2 regions of the Synechococcus sp. R65.1 genome follow, and region 1 is predicted to be linked to the other one. Evidence: predicted binding sites of a transcription regulator. Region 1 holds the regulator's gene; the other holds the start of a gene.
The links. The regulator HrcA, encoded in region 1, represses chaperone genes, less so after heat shock. The targets are predictions, from matches to a motif close to TTAGCACTCNNNNNNNNNGAGTGCTAA.
Positions count from the first base shown of each region.

Region 1 (10,802 bases):
ACGCGGGGAAATTGTCCAGCGGGCAACGCAATTTGTCGATGCTCCCGAGCCCTTCTTAGCCAAGCACCAGCCAGAACTGGAAGAGATCCGCACCCGCATCCTCCTGGCGCGGGAGTGGCTGCCCCAGGTTAAGCCGCAGCGGGAACAGATCCACTACCTGGTGCAAGAGGCCCTCCGCGGCAACGTCCAAGGGCATCGAGGGGAGCAGTTTGCCCTGCGGGCTGCCTGCGCCCTGGCGGCTCTGGAGGGGCGGGATCGCCTGGTGGCTGAGGATTTGCAACAGGCCGTGCAACTGGTGCTGCTGCCCCGGGCCCGCTATAACCCCGATCCGCCACCTCCCCCTCCACCCCAATCCCAACAGCCGGATCCCCCGCCCAGCTCCTCCGACAACAGCGACCCAGAGGAGACGGATCCCCAGCCGCAAAGCCCCAGCCTGCCGCAGGAGTTTTTCTTCGATCCCGAGCAGGTGGCCCTCGACCCACGCCTCTTGGCCTTTGCCCAGTCCCTCACCCAACAGGGGAAAACGGGCTCCCGCAGCCTGGTGTTCAGCACCGACCGGGGCCGCTACGTCAAGCCCATCCTGCCCCGGGGAGCCAACCCCCGCATTGCCGTCGACGCCACCCTGCGAGCTGCTGCTCCCCACCAAAAAAGCCGCCGCCTGCGGCAGCCAGGGCGAACCGTTATTGTGGAACCTGGCGACATCCGCGCCAAGAAACTGGTGCGCAAGGCCGGGGCCCTTGTAATCTTCGTGGTGGACGCCTCTGGCTCCATGGCCCTCAACCGCATGCAAGCGGCCAAAGGCGCTGCCCTGCGCCTGCTGACTGAGGCCTACCAAAACCGGGACAAGGTCGCCCTCATCGCCTTCCGTGGGGAAACCGCCGAAGTGTTGCTGCCCCCCACCCGCTCCATTGAGCTGGCCCGCCGCCGCCTGGAATCCCTGCCCTGTGGCGGGGGATCCCCCCTGGCCCATGCCCTCACCCAAGCGGTGCGCCTGGGGGTGAACGCCCGCGCCAGCGGCGACGTGGGAGAGGTGCTGCTGGTGGCCCTTACCGATGGCCGGGCCAACATCCCCCTCAGCCGCTCGCTGGGACGGAGGGAGGGCGAGCCTGTTGACATCAAACAAGAGTTGCGGGAGATTGCCCTGCGCATCCGCGCCTTGGGGCTAAAGTTGCTCTTAATCGACTCGCAAAGCCGCTTCGCTGCAACTGGCTTTGGCGCTGAGCTGGCGGGCCTGGCGGGCGGACGCTACTTCCACCTCCCCCGGGCCAGTGACCAGAGGATTGCAGCCGTAGCCCGCTCGGCCCTTCGAGAGGAACGTAGCTCTCCCTAGGGAAGCCGCGCTTGTAACTTTTCTTAATGGCTTGGCTATGATCCCTGTAGGCGCTCCTCACCTTGCCCTATGGCCACAGGACTCCTGCCAGAGCTCTCTCTGCCCCATTCCATGCTCACTGACTGGGTCAGCCGAGGGGTGAGCGCTGCCATTCGTGCCCTTTTTAAGCAAGCCGGGCGGCTGGAGGCACGGGTGCGAGCAGAGCCGATGGCCAAATTGCTGCAAGGGCGCATCGACAGCTTCGAGCTGGTGGGCCAGAACTTGCAGATGTACAACGGCCTGCGGCTTTCGCTTCTGGAGCTATTTTGCAATGCCGTGGCCATCGATTTCAGCCAAATCTGGCAAGGGCGGATTAGACTGCGCCAGCCGGTGCAGGCTAGGATGCGGGTGGTGCTGAGCGAGGCGGATCTGGCGCAATCCTTCAACACCCCGTTTGTGCTGAACAAGCTGGCTCAGGCGGGGCAGGAAGGCCAGCCCCTGTCGTTTCATCAGGTAGAAGTGTGCATCACCCCCGAGCAGCGGTTGCAAGTGCGGGCCAAGGTGCAGCAAGGAGAAAGCAGGGTTTTTCGGGTGGGCTTCTCCGCCCGCGTTGAGGTGATAGAGCGCCGCCGCATCTGCTTGGCCGATCCGTTCTTTGAGGGCGATACAGAAGAGGGGCGCCTCCTAAGCCGCGCTTTGGTCGACCACCTGAATGCGCTCCTGGATTTGGACCGACTGGCCTTGCAAGGGAGCAAGCTGCAGGTAGATCGGGTGTGCCTCCAGCCTCAGCAGATGATCCTCTCCGGCAGCGCCATCCTGGTGCGGTTTCCCACTCGCCAACCCCAGCGGGAAAATGCTTGACAATCCTTCAGAGGGCGGGTACGCTCAAAGGCGGTGAGGAGTGAAGAGAAGAAGCCTCTGGGGTCGAAACACGGACAGACACCCAGGGGTTTTTTCATGACCTCTGAACCCACACCTCGACCCGCGAAGCTCTAGCCTTTAAACCCCGGGGGTGTTTTTGGTTCTCTTGCCCTGCTTGGTCAAAAAGCCTGCCTAGCCAGACAGCTCTTGGCGCAACTTGAGGAGACCTGGAAAGCTTTCCCGGAGTTTGGGGATGTCTTTTGCCAGCCCTCTTGACCGGTTTGCTCGTCTCTGGCCTAATTCAAGGCAAACCTCTCTCCCCTTCTCCCTTGAGATACTTCTGGCGACGTCGCTTTCCCCACAACCTGCGCACTCAGGTGGCGCTGGTCATTGCCAGCCTTTCCTTTGTCCCCAACCTGGTTTTCATCCTGTCGGTGCCGTGGATCCTGGCCGATAGGCAGCTCAGCAGTGAGGGATCCGCCCTGCTGCTGCTGTGGATCCCTTTGCTGGCGGTGCTATCGGCGCTGGCGGGCTATGCCTTGTCTTCCATGCTCTTGCGGCCCCTGACCTTGCTGGCCCGCGAGCTAGCTCACCTAGAAACCTTGATTAACCAGCCAGACCGCTGGACTTTGCTGCTCCGCCCAGGGGATCCTCAAGAGGTTTTGATCCTGCGGCAAGCCCTTGCCCACCTACTGCGCCAGATTCAAAGCAATCAAAGACAGCGAGAGGCCTTCACCGCCACTCTGGTGCACGATCTAAAGACTCCTCTCATCGCCTTTGGGCATCTGCTAGGCGCCCTCAAGCAGGAGCTGCCCTTGAGTCGTCAGGAGCGGCTAGCCCTGCTGGATCGCATGCTGGAGGAAAACCAACGCAACCTGGCGCTGGTGCAAAAAATGGTGGAGGTCTACCGCCTGGAGCGGGGGGAGATTGCCCTGCATCCCCGGCCCTGCGATCTCGGATCCCTGGCTCGGCGGGTAGCCAACCGCATGGGATCCCTGGCGCGAGAGCGGGGGATTGACCTGGGCGTGGAGGGAGAAGGCTGGGGCAACGCCGATGAGGCCGAGCTGGAGCGGGCGCTGGTGAATCTGGTGGACAATGCCCTGCGCTATGCCCGCCGCGCGGTGGTGCTGACCGTTGGCCCCCGCCAGATCCAGGTGCGGGATGATGGACCCGGCCTGCCAGCTCCCCTAGAAGATCTGGCCCAGCCCTACATTGCCCAGACCATTTCCATTGCCGGTCAGCACTATCCAACTGGCTTGGGAGGTCTGGGACTCTACATTGCCAAGCGCATCCTGGAGGCTCACGGAGGAGACCTGCGGCTGGTGGAGACGGGATCCCAAGGCACGACTCTGGCCCTGGTGCTGCCCTGATCTCCAACCCTGCCCGAGGTAGTCCCCCGCTTTGCGTTAGCAGGGCGGAGCGCTTGCAACTACTCGACAGGGCGGCCCCGATACATCAACCGGTACTTTGCTGGCTGGGTCTCAGCCTTTTGCTCTTGGCGTTCTTCTGCTGCCTCAGGCAGAGAAGAAACGGGCTTGCCACTCCCCAGACCTGCCTGCTCGAGAGCGGTATAGAGGGCTTGCACATCGATGGGAAGAGGCCAGCCGGCGGCTTTGTACACTTGCTCAAGGGAAGGGAGGATGTCGTCCGCCTCTGCCAAGCCTGGGATCATCTCTGCTGCTCCCTGGGAGATGGCCCAACGTCGCTCAGCAGGTTCGATGGGGCGCCGAGGATGGTGGGTGAGGATCACAGGGACAGCCGGGAGCCTGCTCCGGCACTCTCGGCAGAAGGCGTAGGGGTTAAAGAGTCCCGTTGTTATATCCACTACCATCAAGTCTAGGGGCTGGCATGGCGTTGCTGCCACTTCCGCCAGATCTGGCCGCGGCGAAATGAGCACCACCCTATGCTGCTGAGACTCCAGCGCCAACTTCCAGAGCTGCGCTTGGAAGGGCTGGCCCTGAGCTACCAGGACGGTCTTAGTCACGGCAAGGGGGAATACGTAAGCAAAATGGGAAGTCAAAACCTGTACCACTTAGCTTGCTTTCCTAGCCCTGCTTGCAGTGCAGAATAGCCTTGCCAAAGGGAGAAAGTAGTAGCTGGGTATACAGGCGCCGTGCCCCTCTTCTACCTTGCGAAAGCAGCTCTAGCGCCTGTCCGGCCCAGGCCAGCTAACTTCCCCTTCGGTTTCGGATTCCAGTTCGGCCTGTAGAGCCTGCCACTCCTCCGGCGAGAAAGAGCGGAGTTTCTCTTCAATTTGCTGCCTTTCGAAACTGGCCCACTGGGCCTTCAGAGTCATCTCGCCGCTTAGAACCCGCCTCAGGTAACTCACCGTCCAGCCCAGGCACCCCAGCATAAACGCCGCACTCGACACCTGCTGTGCCGTTCCCGTGTCTAGGCCGGCCCAAAGCAACAGACCGTAAAGAACGCCTCCCCCCAGCAGCAGGGCCAGGCCAATGCTGAGGATATCTCGTCTGCGCATAGCTCGAGGGCTCTAGAGGGAACGCGGCTTAGGCCGAAACGTCATGAAGGGGGCTACCAACACCATGCCGGGGAAGAAAAACAAGACCAGGAAAAACATCAACACCTTTTCCCAGGCGCCGCTGCAGTTCCAGCGCTTGTCCACGTACACCAAAGACAAAAACGGCAGCACCAGCAGGTAAAGAGCTGCTAGAGCACCATAAGTTGCCCAAACTAGCCAGGTGGTAGAAGCCATGGTGAGCTTGCCCCAGAACCTAGTACTGCCCATTCTACTCTTGGGAGAGGTCGCCAGCTCAAGGCTGCCTACAGGCTGGCGCTAATGGCCCCAACCGGGCAGGTGGGAATGCACTGTTCGCACATGACGCAGCGGTTGCGCCGGAACTCTAGCTTCCAGTCAGGAGCTGAAATCTTCAGGGCTTCGGTAGGGCAGACTCCCGTGCACAAGCCGCAGTCTACACACAAATCCGGGTCAATCTGAATTTCCTTGGTCTGGTCAGCCACCTCGATCCCCAGCGACTGCACCCACTCCAGCCCTGCTTCCACTTGGTCGATATCTCCGGAGAGCTCCACCACGAGGGTGCCCACTTCATTGGGACTGACCCTAGCGCGCAGGATGTTGGCCGCCACGTCGAAGTCTTTGGCCAGGCGGTAGGTAACAGGCACATTCACCAAGTGCCGCGGGAAGATCAACGTTACTCGTTTGCGCACGGAATCTCAGACTGTGGGTTGAGCATTGGCCAGGAAGCCTCGCTTTTCAGTATGGCAAGGCCTCTTCCTGCAGGGGTAGAACCTCTCCGGTTGGAAGCTCCAAGAGGTACCCCGGAGCCTGCCACAATAGGAGCAGAGCGTTCTTTGAACCCCATGGACTCAGCCCGGCCCTGCCTCAACTCCGAGCACTACCGACAGATGTTGGTGCGCGATGGCGAGCGGCGCTTCCGCGAGTGGCACACCGCTTTTCTCAACTACCAGCGGCAATTTTTACGCGAGATGGAGCGACTGCGTCTTCGGTATTCTTCAAATCGCTAGGTAATGCCTACGGCTATCCCTTCGGTCTCTTCTTGCCCCGACTCTTCCCTCCGCCAGGAAACCTTGGAACTGTTGGAGTGGCCCCGCCTCTGTCAGCAGCTAGCCACTTTTGCGGCTACACCTCTGGGCCGTCGCGCCTGTCTGGAGCTGGATCCCTGGCGTAGCCGCGAGGAGAGCGAGGCCTACCTTGACCAGACCGAGGAAGCTATACGGCTGGATCGCAGCCAGCCGGGAGGGGTTTCCCTGGAGGGGATCCACAACTTGCTGCCGGCCCTGGAACGGGTCGAACGAGGGGGTGTCCTGAGCGGGGAAGAGCTGATCCAGATTGCCACAACCCTGGGAACTGCTCGCCGCCTTCGTCGCCTCATCGATGAGCAGGAGCACCTACCCCGCCTGCAGGAGTGGGTGAGCAGCCTGCGCACCTACCCTGAGCTGGAGCAGGAGATCTTCCGCTGTCTGGACGAGCACGGCGAGGTGAGAGATAGCGCCAGCCCAGCCCTTGCCGACCTGCGCCGTCAGCACCGCCTTTTTCGCAGCCAGATCCAGGAACGCCTGCAAGAGGTGATGAGCCAGTGCCCACAGGCGCTGCAGGATACCCTGATTGGCCAGCGGCAGGGACGTTTTGTGGTGATGGTGAAGGCCACCCACCGGGATCTCATCCGCGGCCTTGTCCACGACAGCTCTGCCAGTGGGGCTACCCTCTATGTAGAGCCTTATGCGGTGGTGGAGCTGGGCAACCGCTTGCGAGAAACCGAGGCTCGCCTCCGGGCGGAGGAGGAGCGAATCTTGGCGGCGCTCTCGGCCCAGGTGGGAGCCGTGGCTGCCGACTTGGAGCACCTGCAAGCGGTGATGGTGAGGCTGGAGGTAGCCCTGGCTCGCGCCCGCTATAGCCTTTGGTTGGAGGGCAACCGTCCGCAGTTTGTTGCCGGTGGATTGCGCCTGCGCCGGGTTAGACACCCTTTGCTGTGGTGGCAGGCCCGTCAAGAGGGCAAGGGCCTAGAAGTGGTGCCCATCGATTTCACCCTCCCCGAGTCTATTCGTGCTGTGGTCATCACTGGCCCTAACACCGGTGGCAAAACCGTTGCCTTGAAGACGCTGGGCCTGTTGGTGCTGATGGCCAAAGCAGGGATCTTCCTGCCAGCTCAAGATCCGCCCCAACTGCCTTGGTTTGACGGGGTCTATGCCGACATCGGTGACGAGCAATCGTTGGAGCAAAACCTCTCCACTTTTTCCGGCCACATCCATCGGATTAGCCGCATTGTGCAAGCTCTGCAATCCAGTCCAGCGCCGGCCCTTGTTCTGCTGGACGAGGTGGGGGCGGGCACGGATCCCACCGAAGGCGCTGCCCTAGCGGCTGGGCTATTGGAGTATCTCTCGGAAAAGGCCCTGCTGACTCTGGCCACCACCCACTACGGCGAGCTGAAGGCCCTCAAGTACCAGCACCCCGGCTTTGAAAATGCCGCGGTGGAGTTTGACGAGGCCACCCTGGCCCCTACCTATCGCCTGTTGTGGGGGATCCCGGGCCGCTCCAACGCCTTGACCATTGCCCAGCGGCTGCAGTTGGATCCGGAGATCCTGCGGCGGGCCCAGCGGCGTCTGCAGGGAGAAAGCCAAGTGGATAAGGTCATCGCTGGGTTGGAAGCGCAGCGGGCTCAATTGGAAGAGCGGGCGGCCCAGGTGGGATCCCTGCACCAAGAGCTAGAGACCCTCTACCGCCAAATGCAAGAGCGCAGCCGGCGGCTGGCCGAGCGAGAGGCCCAACTGGAGTACCAGCAGCGCCAGGGGCTGGAAACTCTGCTGGCTGCTGCCCGCCAAGAAGTGGCTGCCGCCATTCGCAAGCTGCAACAGGGGGACGCTCCTCACCAAGTAACCGCCCATCTCGAGCAAATCCGCAAGCGCTACTTGCCGGCACCTCAACCTGTGGACACGGAGTTTGTGCCGGAGGTGGGGGATCGGGTGCGGCTGCGGGGGCTGGGACAAACGGGAGAGGTCATTGCCGTCGAAGGAGAGGTGTATGTGGTGCGCAGCGGCCTCCTCAAGTTCACCGTGCCAAGGGCCCAGTTGGATCCCCTCGATGAACACCAGGCTAAGCAGCGCCAACGCCCCAAGGCCCCACCTCCCCCGCCACCAGCCACCGCCCCCCTTAACCTGCGCACCAGCCACAACACCCTTGATCTAAGGGGGAAAACCGTGGCTGAGGCCGAGGCTATTCTCGAAGCGCACTTGGCCCAGGCACCTCCTGGTCCCGTTTGGATCATCCACGGCCACGGCACAGGTCGCCTCAGGGCGGGTATCCGGGCCTATCTCCAAAATCACCCGCGCGTTCAGAGTTTTGCCGCGGCGGCTCCCCAGGAGGGAGGAAGCGGCGTAACCGTGGCCCAGTTGCGCTAGCAAGGAGCAGGCGGATCTCTCAAGCCGCTAGCGGAGCTCGATACTCTCAGGCCTTTGCTTATCAACGGAATCTTCCCCTGCCCCCCAAAACGGCTACCCTCAGAGCAGCTAGGCGAACTCTCAGCTCCTGGAGCAACCTCAGAACAAAAGGTTACAAAGGGGATAAAGGTAAGCCCTGTTGCCCCAGAAGTAGCAGCTCTGGGGAAAGCTTAGGGCGAACCCAACGCCTCTGTCGGTATTTTGCAGCTTTCCTTGCCAGGCAGTCCACCCCAGCGAGGTTAATTAAATTGTCAAAAAGTCAAAAATTATCAATTCACCAATACGAAGCGTTAGGTAGACTAAAGGTTCATTTAGATTGGTATCTCAGTCCTCAACGGGAATCTACCGGTTGCTTGGCAGTCTGCTTTGAGATACGGGTTAACCAGATTCTTTTGAGCGGCCATGAAACTTGAACTGACTCCCCGCCAGCGGAAGATCCTCTGGGCGACAGTGCGCAGCTACATTGCAACGGCTGAACCTGTCGGCTCCAAGACTTTGGCTCAGTCGTATAACTTTGGGGTAAGCACAGCCACCATTCGCAACGACTTAGCCACCCTTGAGCAGGCGGGGTTGCTGTTCCAGCCCCACACCTCTGCCGGTCGGATCCCTTCTGACTTTGGCTATCGGGTTTATGTCAACGATTTGTTGACCTCCGTCGGCATGGAGGGGATCCCCGACGACGCTCCCCAGCCGGAGCCCCACCCTGCGCTGCAGCGGCTGTTGGATCAGGTTAGTCGCGAGCTGGGAGACGACCTCGACAGTTTCCTCCAGAGGGTGGCGCAGCTTCTGGCCCACGTGAGCGGCTGCATTGCCCTCATCACCCCCCCTCAGGGGCCCCTTGTAGCCATTCACCACGTGCAGCTGCTGTCGGTAGGGCCGGGACGGGTGATGGTGGTGGTGGTTACCGATTCCTACCAAGCCCATTCAGCCCTGGTCAGCCCACCGGCATGGCCCGACAGCCGCTATGAGGATTTGGAAGACGAGCTGCAGCTACTGAGCAACTTTCTCACCCTCAAGCTGCGGGGCAAGACTTTTGCCGAGCTGCAGGATCTGAGCTGGCTAAAGCTAGACGAAGAGTTTCGCGCCTACAGCCAGTGGCTGCAGCAACTGCTGCGCTCAGTGGTCCAGCGCTACCTGCGGCCCTCTTTGGGGCCTGTGTTTAGCGCAGGCATGACAGAGCTGATGCGGCAGCCAGAGTTTTCTCAGACCCAACGGGTGCAAGCGGTGGCCCAGTTGATTGAGGCGGGATCCGAGCAACTGCAAGGGATGATTGGGCTCTATACTGCCAGCCCCCCAGATTGCCAGATCTCTAGCGAGGCTACTCCTTCTGCCCCGCCCTCCTCTAGCGATCCCTTCCACACCATCCCCGTGGTCATCTACATTGGCAGCGAGAATCCGCTGGAGTCTCTGCGCCACTGCACGGTTATCACCTCAGTCTACCGCCGTCGCTCGGCGCCGCTGGGGACGGTTACCGTGCTGGGGCCAACGCGGATGGCCTACGAGCGGAGCATTGCAGCGGTGCAGACGGTGGCCTCCCATCTCACGCGGGCTCTGGCCTAGGAAGTCTAGGTGCAAGTTCCCAAGAGCAATCGCCCACCGTGGCCAGACTCTCCCCTCTTCACCTACGCGTTCAGTGTGCCATCCGCGAGCGGCAACTGCTGCGCCCCGGCCAGCGGCTGTTGGTGGCCCTTTCCGGCGGGCAAGATTCTTTCTGTCTGCTCCAGATCCTGCGCGATCTGCAGAGGCGCTGGAACTGGCAGATCTTTGTCCTGCACTGTAACCACCGCTGGTCGGAGGATGAAACGGCGTGTGCTTGCTTTTTGCAAGAGTGGCTGCAGCAGCAGGGCCTGCCTCATGCCATTGAAACTGCCGATCCCATCCGCTGGGATGAGGCGGGGGCCCGAGTTTGGCGCTACCAACAGCTGGACAAATGGGCGCGCACCTGGAATTGCGAGGCAGTGGTTACGGGACACACCGCCAGTGACCGCGCGGAGACGTTCTTGTGGAACCTGCTGCGGGGCACAGGGGCAGCTGGGCTAGCTAGCCTGGATTGGCGGCGGCGTTTGGACGAGCGGGATCCCTTCTCGGCCTGGCTGGTGCGGCCTCTCCTAGGCCTTTTCCGGTGGGAAACAGAGGAGTTTTGCCGGCAGTACCAGCTGCCGGTCTGGCCGGATCGCAGCAATCAAGATTTGGCGCACGGACGCAACCGGCTCCGCCTGGAGGTGATACCCTATCTCAAGCAGCACCTCAATCCCCAGGTGGAAAAAGCTCTGAACCGGGCCGCCATCTTGTTACAAGCAGAACATGAACTGGTGGTGGCCCAAGCCGCCCAGCTATGGCCGCAGGTGTATGAGCCGGCCCTGCCGGGGTTGCGGCGGGATCCCTTGCGAGCTGCTCCCCTTGCGCTGCAGCGGCAAGTCCTGTTTCAGTTCTTGTCCTTGCTGCTCCCCCATCACCCCACCTTTGAGCAGGTGGAAGCCGGGGTCCGGCTCCTCAAAGCAGGTCGCCGCAGCCGCAGCCCCGACTACCCCGGCGGTGGCTGGCTGGAGGTGAAGGAAGAGTACTTGGCTTGGGTTTCTCGCCCTTGCGCTTAACAGCAGCGCTAAAGCGCCCCGGAGCCACCCTGGCTTTCCTGCAAGCTGGCTACAGCCATGAGCATGCCCCGCGCTTTGTTCAAACATTCTTGGTACTCCCGCTC
Region 1 is NZ_JANSHU010000009.1:33,530-44,331, reverse strand. Features, by position in the region: gene bchD (magnesium chelatase ATPase subunit D) at 1-1,330, shown strand, start outside; gene NW814_RS05775 (DUF2993 domain-containing protein) at 1,400-2,170, shown strand; gene NW814_RS05770 (sensor histidine kinase) at 2,431-3,540, shown strand; gene NW814_RS05765 (response regulator) at 3,600-4,202, opposite strand; gene NW814_RS05760 (DUF3007 family protein) at 4,314-4,649, opposite strand; gene ndhL (NAD(P)H-quinone oxidoreductase subunit L) at 4,662-4,883, opposite strand; gene NW814_RS05750 (NIL domain-containing protein) at 4,952-5,356, opposite strand; gene NW814_RS05745 (hypothetical protein) at 5,501-5,674, shown strand; gene NW814_RS05740 (endonuclease MutS2) at 5,738-8,065, shown strand; gene hrcA (heat-inducible transcriptional repressor HrcA) at 8,507-9,664, shown strand; gene tilS (tRNA lysidine(34) synthetase TilS) at 9,703-10,698, shown strand; gene trpE (anthranilate synthase component I) at 10,707-10,802, opposite strand, start outside.

Region 2 (10,802 bases), on a different contig from region 1:
GCCTTGTTGGTCTGGTAGGGCAGCTCGGTGATGACAATGGCCTCTCGCGCTGGCCGGCCCGGCTGCTCGAGGGTTTCGATGGTGGCCACGCCGCGCAGCGTGATGGAGCCGTGCCCGGTGGCGTAGGCTTCGCGGATGCCCTCCTGGCCCAGGATCAGCCCGCCCGTGGGAAAATCTGGCCCAGGGATCCACTGCATTAACTCCAGGCTGCTCAGGTTGGGGTTTTCGATGAGGGCAATCAGGCCGTCCACCAGCTCTCCCAGGTTGTGGGGGGGAATGTTGGTGGCCATGCCCACGGCAATACCGGAAGAGCCGTTCAGCAGCAACTGCGGGATCCGAGCCGGCAGCACCAGTGGCTCCTGCTGGGATCCGTCGTAGTTGTCGACAAAGTCAACGGTGTTAGCGTCGAGGTCCTGCAGCAGGGCTTCCTGGGCAAAGGCCGTAAGGCGGCACTCGGTGTAGCGCATGGCCGCTGGCGGATCGTTGTCAATGGAGCCGAAGTTGCCGTGCCCATCCACCAGGCGCTCCCGCATGGAGAAGTCCTGGGCCATGCGCACCAGGGCCTCGTAAACTGCCTGATCCCCGTGGGGATGGTATTTTCCAATTACATCCCCCACCACCCGAGCGCACTTGCGAAAGGGCCGATCCGCCGTCAGGCCCAACTCGTACATAGCATAGAGAATGCGACGATGCACCGGCTTGAGGCCATCCCGCGCGTCCGGCAAAGCCCTCCCGACAATAACGCTCATGGCGTATTCCAGGTAGGACTGCGTCATCTCCCGCTGCAGGTCAGTGGAGATGATGCGCGCGGCCAACTCGTTGTCGCTCATGGGATGGGAAGAATGCCAGTTAGCTTGACGCAGGCAAGGTAGCCCTAGTCTCAGTCTACCATCGGCCTTGTGAGGAGCTTCCCGCCGGGGCTGCTCGGGGATCCCTGAAGAAGTTCATAGATAAAAGTCTATTCTCTAACTTAGCCTTAGGGTAACCCTCAATGATAGGCTGCCTACAGCGTTGAGAGTGGCAAGGTATGGTACAGGCTGGCGGAGGCAATCTTCTAAGGGGCTGGCGTCAGCGTCTAAGTCTAGAAAACTGGCGCGGGGATCTCTTCGGTGGCCTGACGACGGCAATTGTGTCCTTGCCGATGGCCCTAGCCTTTGGAGTGGCTTCCGGGGCGGGGCCAGTGGCAGGTTTGTACGGGGCGGTGTGTGTGGGCTTTTTTGCGGCCCTGTTCGGCGGTACCCCCACCCTTATCTCCGAGCCCACCGGGCCGATGACGGTGATGATGACAGCAGTCATTGCCAAGGTTACCGCCCGCTATCCCGAGCAGGGGCTGGCGCCGGCCTTCACGGTGGTCATGCTGGGGGGCCTGTTTCAGATCTTGTTTGGATCCCTGAAGCTGGGCAAATACATTACCCTCATGCCCTATAGCGTTATCTCCGGCTTTATGTCGGGGATTGGCTGGATCATGATTTTGCTGCAGATCCCGCCGCTGTTGGGCTACGCCAGCCAGGGGGGAGTCATTGGGGCCGTGCGGAACCTGCCGACCTACCTGCTCAACCTCAAGGTGCCGGAACTGGGGTTAGGTCTGCTAACGCTGGCAATCCTTTTTGGCTATCCCAAGCCTTGGCGGCGGGCGGTGCCGCCTCAGTTGGTGGCCCTGGTGCTGGGAACGTTGGTGGCCAGCTTGTTCATGGCGGATTGGGATTTGCGGCGCATTGGCCCCATCCCCACTGGCTTGCCGCAGGTGCAATGGCCCCAGCTGCCCTTTGCTGCCTTGGCCAGCCTGGTGTTGGACGGGGTGGTGCTGGGCATGCTGGGCTGCATCGATACCCTCTTGACGGCGGTGATTGCCGACAACCTCACGCGCACCCGCCACGACTCTGACCAAGAGCTGATTGGGCAGGGAATTGCCAACCTGGTCTCTGGCTTCCTGGGGGGCTTGCCGGGGGCCGGCGCCACCATGGGCACGGTGGTGAATATCCAGTCGGGGGGACGTACCCCCTTGGCCGGTATCCTCCGCGCCCTCATCCTCTTGATGGTGGTGCTGTTTGCCGCTCCCCTGACCCAAGGGATCCCGATGGCCGTGCTGGCGGGGATTGCTTTCAAGGTGGGGGTGGACATCCTCGACTGGAGCTTCCTGAAGCGGGCCCACCGCCTCTCCCTCAAAGGGGCAGCCATTATGTACGGGGTGATGTTCATGACCGTATTTGTGGATCTCATCGCCGCCGTGGGAGTGGGGGTGTTCGTGGCCAACTTGCTCACCATCCAGCGCCTGAGCGAGCTTCAGTCGGAAGAGGTGAAAGCCATTACCGATGCGGACGATGCCGTAGACCTCACCCCGCGGGAAAAGGAATTGCTGCGCCAGGGCCGCGGCCAGGTGCTGTTGTTTTACTTGAGCGGCCCGATGATCTTCGGGGTTTCCCAGGCCATTTCCCGCCAATATCAGGCGGTAGCCTCCTGCCAGGCTTTGGTGGTGGACCTATCGGATGTGCCAATGCTGGGGGTTTCGGCGACCCTCTCCCTGGAAAATGCCATTCGCGAGGCCCTAGATCGCGGCAAACAGGTGTGGATTGTCGGCGCCAGAGGCCGCATCCGGCAGCGCTTGGAAAGCCTACGTTTGCCCCTGCCGGCGGAGCGGTTTGTGGAAAGCCGAGAGGCCGCTTTGGCCGGGGCCGTCGCCCACTTGGGCTTGGCGGCAAAACCCAGCCCCCTAGTTTGAGCCATCTCGACTGGCCCGAGGACAAAAGCTGTAGGCTTTTTGCAGCACCTCTATGGACTGGAAGGGTCGGATTGCCTACTTGGCAACCCTGCATCGCAAAGAGGAGGTGATTGCCCCTCTCTTGGCCGAGCATCTGGGGATCCAGGTGCAGGTGATACCTCTAGACACCGACCAATTCGGCACCTTCTCGCGGGAGCGCCCCCGGCCAGGGGATCCCCTCCACACCCTACGTCTAAAGATCGAGAGAGCCCGCCAAGCTTACCCTGCCCCCTTGGTTTTGGCCAGCGAGGGATCCTTCGGCCCCCATCCCCAGATCCCTTGGATTCCTTGGAACCAGGAATGGGTCATGCTCAAGGTTTTTGAATCCGGCGCGGATCCCTTGGAGCTGGTGGGCTATGCAGAAAGTACCCAAACCAATTTCAGCCATCGCTGGGTGCAAAGTTTTGCGGAAGCGCTTGACTTTGCCCAAAAAGTCGGTTTCCCCGAGCATGCCCTGATCGCCCTCGACCAGCCGGAAAACCCCCAAGTTATCCACAAAGGGATCCAAGACGAAGCAACCCTGAGGCAGGTGGTGGAGGAGCTGCTGGCCCGGCAGCAGGGGCTGCACCTGGAAACCGACATGCGGGCCCTGTACAACCCAACCCGCCTGCAGGTCATCGCGGCAGCCACCCAAAACCTCATTGCCAAAGCCCAAAGCCTTTGCCCAGCCTGCGGCACTCCCGGCTACTGGCGCATCCGCCCCCTGGCAGGCTTGCCCTGCGGCCAGTGTGGTGCTCCCACCCCTGTAACCAAGGCATGGGTGTATGGCTGTGCCCGCTGTTCCCACACCCACACCGAGCCTGTGGCAGAGACCTGGGCGGATCCGGCTCAGTGCCCTTTTTGCAACCCCTAGCTTCCAGAGGCTTCATGATTCCGGTGCAAGGGCAAGGCTCGGGAAGCAAAAAAGGGATCCGTCGCCGCGGATCCCTAAGTTGTTTTTAACCTAGGCAGGACAGCAAGGGGTTAGAAGGTAAACACTGCCCGCAGAGCGCCCACACCAATGGTTGGGTCGTTGTCTCCTGGCCTGCCGCCGTTGGGGTTGCTTACAAAATAGGCAGCAGGTGTCAAGGTAATGTACTCATTGACCGGGAAGCTGTAGTAGACGTCCACTATGAAGGGGCGGGTATCCCACACTCCGTCGTTGTCTGTGGTCACGATTGGCTGGCCGAAGACCACACCACCTTTGGCACCCTCCACGAACAGATCCGGGAAGACAAAGCCAAACAGCCAGCCGTTGAAGCTTTCGTCACCTGGATCGATAGTGCCAGCCGGTACCACATTAGGCAGGTTGTAATCGACATTGCCAGCGGTGAACCAGCCGGACACCGTAATCCGTGGACTTACATCCCACTTAGCGGCCACCGTAAAGGCATTGACCTGCGCAGAGGTGGTTACCTCAGTCTGGCGCAGCGGCCCTCGGAAGAGGTTACTGCCGGTGGCCAAGAAGCTGGGGCCTTTTGTAGCATCCTGCAGATAGGTGGTGGCGAACTGCAGGTAGAACTCCAGCTCTTTTGTAGGCAAAAAGCCCAGCTCCACCGTGTGAGCGCTGTCGTTGCCCGTCAAACCGCTGTCACCAAAGCCTCTGCCTAAGGCCTGGGCGCCGCGAGTGCTGTAGGCGTAGGCTAAGCGAAGCTGGTCGCTGAGACGATAGCGGAAGCCAAACAGCGTTCCACTAGGCACATCTCCCGTGGAGTTGGGAAGGTCGGCAAAGTCAGAAAGGGCATCGAAGGGAACGCTGTATTGAAGGACGCTGGACACCCCTGTGCCTGTGATGCCGGCGTAAATGGTGGCAGCGCGGTTAAAGGCAGGGAACTGATAGACCAACTGGGCCAGGGTGAAAGTGCCACCGCCACCACCGCCAAAGCCAACGCCTGGATCCCCAGAGAAGAAGGCGGTTACCGCATCGCGAGCCTGCAGGCGGATGCGCAAACGGTCGCGGCCAGCAAAGGAGGCGTCGAAGTTCAGCCGCACCCGATAGGGCAGGGTCATGTTGGCTTGGTTCTGCTCAGCCACAACCCTTCCCCCAACAACCCGATCCTCTGTCAGGGCGCTGCCCAGAATAGCCGTAATCACCTGGGCATTCAACTTGGTAACCGGGTTGAAGACCTTGCCTTTGAGGTCGTTAATATCGGCCTCTGCTGCCTCTACCCGCCCCCGTAGAGCCGCCAGCTCAGCCGCAAACTCCTCCTGCAGCCGCTGCAGCGTAGCCAAGTCCTCTTTGGAAACCTTGTCGGCTAGCCCAGCAGCGATCAGCTCGTTGATGCGATCCAAGCAGGCGTTCATCCCAGCGGCAAACTCATAGCGGGTCATGGCCCGGTTGCCGCGGAAGGTGCGGTCGGGGTAGCCGGCAATACAGCCGTAACGCTCGACCAGAGATTGCAGCGCCTGGAAAGCCCAGTCAGTAGGCTGCACATCCGAAAGTTCAGAGATGGAGGTGACAGGCCCCGTCGCTTGGGCATAGGCCACCCCAGGGGTCAAGACTGCCGCTGCACCTAGAGTCCCAGCCAGCAGCGTTTTCCAGTAGTTCGCGTGTTTTGCGGGCATGTTTCTCTCCTTGTTCTCTGTCCTCACACCTGTCTTGGCTGTAGCAGTGCCTTCTAAAAGTAACAGGTCGTCTACCTCGAGAGCGAGCCTGACAATTGCGGACTTTAGAAGAACAACATAGTACAGCCCCAGTCCATACCGTCTACCACTTTACACACTTTTTGAGCCAGACTCAATGCGAGATCCCCAGGGCTAGATAATTCAGGCTCCACACCCATTACTCTACCCCAGGGATCCGGCCCTGGCTAGCGGGTGTATCCCCCAAACTGCCAGCCTGGATGGGGATGGGCGGTACCGGACTCGAACCAGTGACATCCTGCTTGTAAGGCAGGCGCTCTACCGCTGAGCTAACCGCCCTTGGGGATCCCGGCTACTGAGTTTAGCATTGGCGGGCGCTATCTCCCCATGCCCAGGCTCTGGGCTTTCTGGTACACCTTGCCCTCGGTGAGCAGGGAAGGGGCAATGCAGATCTCCACCTGCTGCATTTCCTTGAGGTTGGCAGCGCCCAGGGTGGCCATGCTGGTGCGCAGAGCACCCCAGAGGTTGTGGGTGCCGTCATCGAGGCGGGCGGGGCCGCACAAGATTTCTTCCAGGGTGCCGGTGCATCCCACGCGGATGCGGGTGCCGCGGGGCAAGACGGGGCTAGGAGTGGCCATACCCCAGTGAAAGCCGCGACCGGGCGCCTCTTGGGCACGGGCCAAAGGGGATCCGATCATCACCGCATCGGCCCCACAGGCAATGGCCTTGCAAATGTCGCCACCGGTCACCAATCCCCCATCGGCAATCACAGGGACATAGGTGCCGGTTTCCGCCAAAAACTGCTCCCGTGCAGCGGCACAGTCGGCAATCGCGGTAGCCTGTGGCACCCCCACCCCCAACACGCCGCGGGAGGTACAGGCAGCCCCCGGGCCGATGCCCACCAGGACCCCCGCTGCTCCTGCTTGCATTAGCTCTAGGGCCACCTCGTAGGTGACGCAGTTGCCCACCACTACGGGAATGGGCATAGAGCGGCAGAACTGGGCCAAATCGAGCTTTTGCATGCCCTCAGGCACCTTGTGGTGGACGGAAACCACAGTGGCCTGGACGAAAAACAGATCCCCCCCCGCTTCCGCGACCAGGGGGCCGTATTGGGCAGCGTGGGCGGGCACACAGCTAGCGGCAGCAATGGCGCCGGCAGCTTTGATCTGGCGAATGCGCTCTTGGATTAGCTCTGGCTTGACCGGCTCGCTGTAGAGGCGCTGCATCAGGGGGACGAACTCGTCTTTGCCAACTGCGGCAATCTGCTCCAGCACCTCGTCGGGATCCGCGTAGCGAGTTTGGATCCCGTCTAGGTTCAGCACTCCAAAAGCTCCCAGCTTGGAGAGCAAAATCGCCATCTTGACGTCCACCACGCCATCCATGGCGCTGGCAATGATGGGGATGGGTCGTTGGATCCCTCCTATAGTGAAGTGGGTATCCACCAGGCTGGGATCCAGGGTTCGCCTGCCCGGCACCAGCGCAATCTCATCCAGTCCGTAAGCCCGTCTTGCCTGTCGATTGCGGCCCAGTTGGACGTTCATTTCTTTCCTCTTTAGCAAGAGGATCCCTTAATTAATCATGCCGCCAAGGAGGTCTCTAAAGCCAGAGAAAGTTTTGGAGTCAACTGGCTTCTTGGGCAAGGGTGTGAAGATGTGCCCTTCCTGCAGACTTCCGAAGCTGTGGCAGCGCTGGGATCCCCAGCGGAAGCCGTAGAGGGCAATGTAGGCGCACATCAAGGCATCGACTTGGTCTTCGTAGTTTTTGAGCTGGCGGCCCCTGAGGGATCCCACCTCCACTTGGAGCAGGGGCTCGTGGCCCTGCAGAGAGGGATCGGCGCTGGCCAAGGCGCGCAGATGTTGCTGGTACAGCCGCCAGGCCTGTTCTCGCTCCTGCCAGCTGCGGCGGGGACGCGCCTTGTAGGGGAGGCTGCGGCTAAGGCCAAACAGGCTCACGATGGCACTGTGGGGGAAGACTTCAGTAACCTGACGGGCCAAGCGCCCCTGCTCGATGCTGGCCTGCTCCTGAAAGCCATAGCGGGCGAGGGCTTGCACCAGCGCTTCTCCTCGCACCTGGCCATTTCTTTCCAGAAGCCGGCGGTTGGCCGGGTGGGCGCCGGCAGCGTAGGGTCGAAACACACGGTTGAGCTCGGCTTCTGCCTGCCGCTGGCCCCTCAAGTTAGGAACGCGCAAGGGGGCATCCACTGCCACCAGGCAGGGATCCCCTCCCGCTTGGGCTTGGATGTAGTCCACAATTTCCTCATTGGTCCCCAGAAGGCGGCTGTCCAGGAGGTAGCCTGTCAGGTTTTGAATGGCGGGATCCCGAATCTCCACCTCCAGCGTCGCCACCCCCGAAGGGTTGCGGGCTGACCAGGCCAGATCTAGGCCAATGCAGACTAACCGTGCCACGCCGCCTTCTCCTCTGCGCCCCCTGGGAGAAGGAAAAGGGATCCCACCTGGGATCCCAAAAGCAGTCAGCTTTGCCCTGGCAAGGCAGCAGACTCTCTGCTAACTGGAGAAGCTGCCGCCTCTTCGTGCCGGAGGATTAGTAGTCGTAGTCATCCGCGCCGCCGCCACCGCCAGCTGGCTTGTTGTTCTTGGGCTCGGGCTTGTCCACCACAATAGCTTCGGTGGTGAGCACCATGCCGGCAATCGAGGCAGCGTTTTGCAGGGCAGAGCGGGTGACTTTGGCCGGGTCAACGATACCCGCTTCGAACATATCCACATAGGCGTCGTTCTGGGCATCGTAACCCACTGTGAAGGGCTTCTCTTTCACCCGCTCCAGCACAATCGAGCCGTTCTGGCCGGCGTTCTCGGCAATGCGGCGCAGCGGAGCGCCCAGAGCACGGGCCACCAGCATAGCCCCCACCAGCTCATCGCCGGACAGGTTGGCCTGCGCCCACTCCGTAACCGCCGGAATCAGGTGGGCCAGAGTGGTGCCGCCGCCGGGGACGATCCCCTCTTCTACCGCCGCCTTGGTGGCGTTGATGGCATCTTCCAGGCGCAGCTTGCGATCCTTCATTTCCGTTTCGGTGGCCGCGCCCACTTTAATCACCGCCACACCGCCAGCTAGCTTGGCCAGGCGCTCTTGCAGTTTTTCTTTGTCGTAGGTGGAGTCAGTCTCTTCAATTTGGCGACGGATTTGCTCGCAACGGGCTTTCACCGCCGCTTCGTTGCCCTCCGCCACGATGGTGGTGTGGTCTTTGGTTACCGTGACGCGGCGAGCCGAGCCAAAGGACTCAAGACGCGCGTTCTCCAGCTTCAGGCCGCGCTCCTCGCTAATCACTTCGCCGCCGGTGAGGATGGCGATGTCCTCCAGCATGGCCTTGCGGCGATCCCCAAAGCCAGGCGCTTTCACCGCCACCACGCTCAGCACGCCCCGCAGCTTGTTCACCACCAAGGTGGCCAGGGCTTCCTTCTCAATGTCTTCGGCGATGATCAGCAGCGGACGACCGGCGCGGGCCACTTGCTCCAGAACCGGCACCAGGTCTTGCACCAGGGTAATCTTCTTGTCGGTGATCAGGACGTAGGGGTTCTCCAGAACCGCCTCCATCCGCTCCGTGTCAGTGACGAAGTAGGGGGAGATGTAGCCTTTGTCAAAGCGCATCCCCTCCGTCACTTCCAGCTCGGTGGTCATGGACTTGCCTTCTTCTAGGGAGATCACCCCCTCGCGGCCCACTTTTTCCATGGCCTCGGCAATCATGCGGCCCACTTCCTCATCGTTGCCAGCGGAAATGGCCGCCACCTGGGCAATGGCTTTGGAGTCTTCTACTGGGCGGGCATGTTCAGCAATTTTGTCCACTAGGAACTTCACCGCCTTGTCAATGCCGCGCTTGAGGGCGATGGGGTTGGCGCCAGCAGCCACGTTCTTGAGCCCTTCTTTCACCATGGCGTGGGCCAAGACCGTAGCTGTAGTGGTGCCGTCGCCAGCGATGTCGTTGGTCTTAGAGGCAGCTTGACGGATGAGAGAAACTCCCGTGTTTTCAATGTGGTCTTCCAGCTCAATTTCTTTGGCAATGGTTACCCCATCGTTAACAATCTGGGGTGCGCCAAATTTTTTCTCCAGCACCACGTTGCGCCCTTTGGGGCCAAGGGTAACGGCTACGGCCTCTGCCAAAATGTCCATGCCGTGTTCAAGAGCGCGACGGGCTTCTTCGCTGAAAATAATCGACTTAGCCATAGTCAACCTCCAACGGTCAGCCAACGAAGGATAAGCTAGAAGCTAGCAGCAGTTGGTCTCTTTTACAGCACTTGCTGCCTCTTGCTAGAACTACTGAACAATGGCGAGGATGTCCCGCTCAGCTAGCAGCACATACTCCTCGGTACCCAGCTTCACCTCCGTGCCGGCGTACTTGGAGTAGAGCACTCTGTCGCCTACTTTCAGCTCTATTGGAATAACCTTGCCATCGTCATTGCGCTTGCCAGGACCGACCGCAACCACTTCCCCTACTTGGGGTTTCTCTTTGGCAGTGTCAGGCAAAAAGATCCCGCCTGCGGTTTTCTCATCCTGCTGGGCAACTTTCACCAGCACACGGTCGCCCAGCGGTTTCAGCGTAGAGACGTTCAGCGTTACTGCAGCCATACTAAGTGTCCTCCGTGATGCCTATGGCAGGAAGTCAAAGGGTGATTGAGGAGTCAACTAAACTTGCATCCATTGAGGCTTTAGCACTCTCGGCTTCCGAGTGCTAGTTTATCAGTCAGCTCTGCAGCCTGACAATAGCTGCAACGACAGACGAGGCGGTTGGGTGTGGATCTCCCGACTTCCTCTGCGCCTTTTGGGGGAGGAGAGGCGGTGCGAATTCCCTTGTTTCAGGTGGATGCCTTTACGGCAGTGCCCTTTAGGGGCAATCCGGCAGCGGTTTGCTTGCTGTCCCAGGAGCTGCCGCAGGAGCTGTTGCAGGCAATTGCGGCAGAGAACAATCTGTCGGAAACAGCTTTTTTGCTGCCCCAGGGATCCTGGGATGGCCTCCCCCACTACAGCCTGCGCTGGTTTACCCCCACAACGGAAGTGGATCTCTGTGGGCACGCCACCCTAGCTGCTGCCCATGTGCTCTTGAGCGAAGTTCACCCAGAAGCTCAGGAGGTGGCCTTCTCCACCCGCAGTGGCCAGGTGTTGGTGCGGCGGCAAGGAAAGCGGCTAGCGATGGATTTCCCCTCCCAGACTCCCCAACCTTGGCTGGAAGCGCAAGAACAGGTGGCGGCGGCCTTGGGGATCCCTCCTCTAGAGTTGTACTGCGGCAGCATGGGGGTAGCGGTGCTGGCTTCGGCGCAGCAGGTGCGGCAAGTCCAGCCGAATCGGGCTCAGGTGGAGGCGCTCCCTGTCTCCGGGTTAATCGTCACCGCTGCCGGAGCAGATTCAGAGGAGGGAGCGGATTTTGTTTGCCGCGTTTTCGCCCCCCGCTTGGGGATTCCGGAGGATCCCGTAACCGGCTCTGCCCAGTGTCTGTTGGCGCCTTATTGGTCGGAGCGGCTGGGTCGAACTGAGC
Region 2 is NZ_JANSHU010000011.1:10,741-21,542, forward strand. Features, by position in the region: gene gyrA (DNA gyrase subunit A) at 1-830, opposite strand, end outside; gene NW814_RS06450 (SulP family inorganic anion transporter) at 1,028-2,719, shown strand; gene NW814_RS06455 (DUF6671 family protein) at 2,772-3,611, shown strand; gene NW814_RS06460 (iron uptake porin) at 3,722-5,302, opposite strand; tRNA gene NW814_RS06465 (tRNA-Val) at 5,588-5,659, opposite strand; gene NW814_RS06470 (GuaB3 family IMP dehydrogenase-related protein) at 5,698-6,861, opposite strand; gene NW814_RS06475 (DUF429 domain-containing protein) at 6,889-7,725, opposite strand; gene groL (chaperonin GroEL) at 7,862-9,496, opposite strand; gene groES (co-chaperone GroES) at 9,587-9,898, opposite strand; gene NW814_RS06490 (PhzF family phenazine biosynthesis protein) at 10,109-10,802, shown strand, end outside.
Region 2: a site for HrcA is predicted at 9,979-10,005, ahead of groES (co-chaperone GroES). Genes of this name have one in related genera too.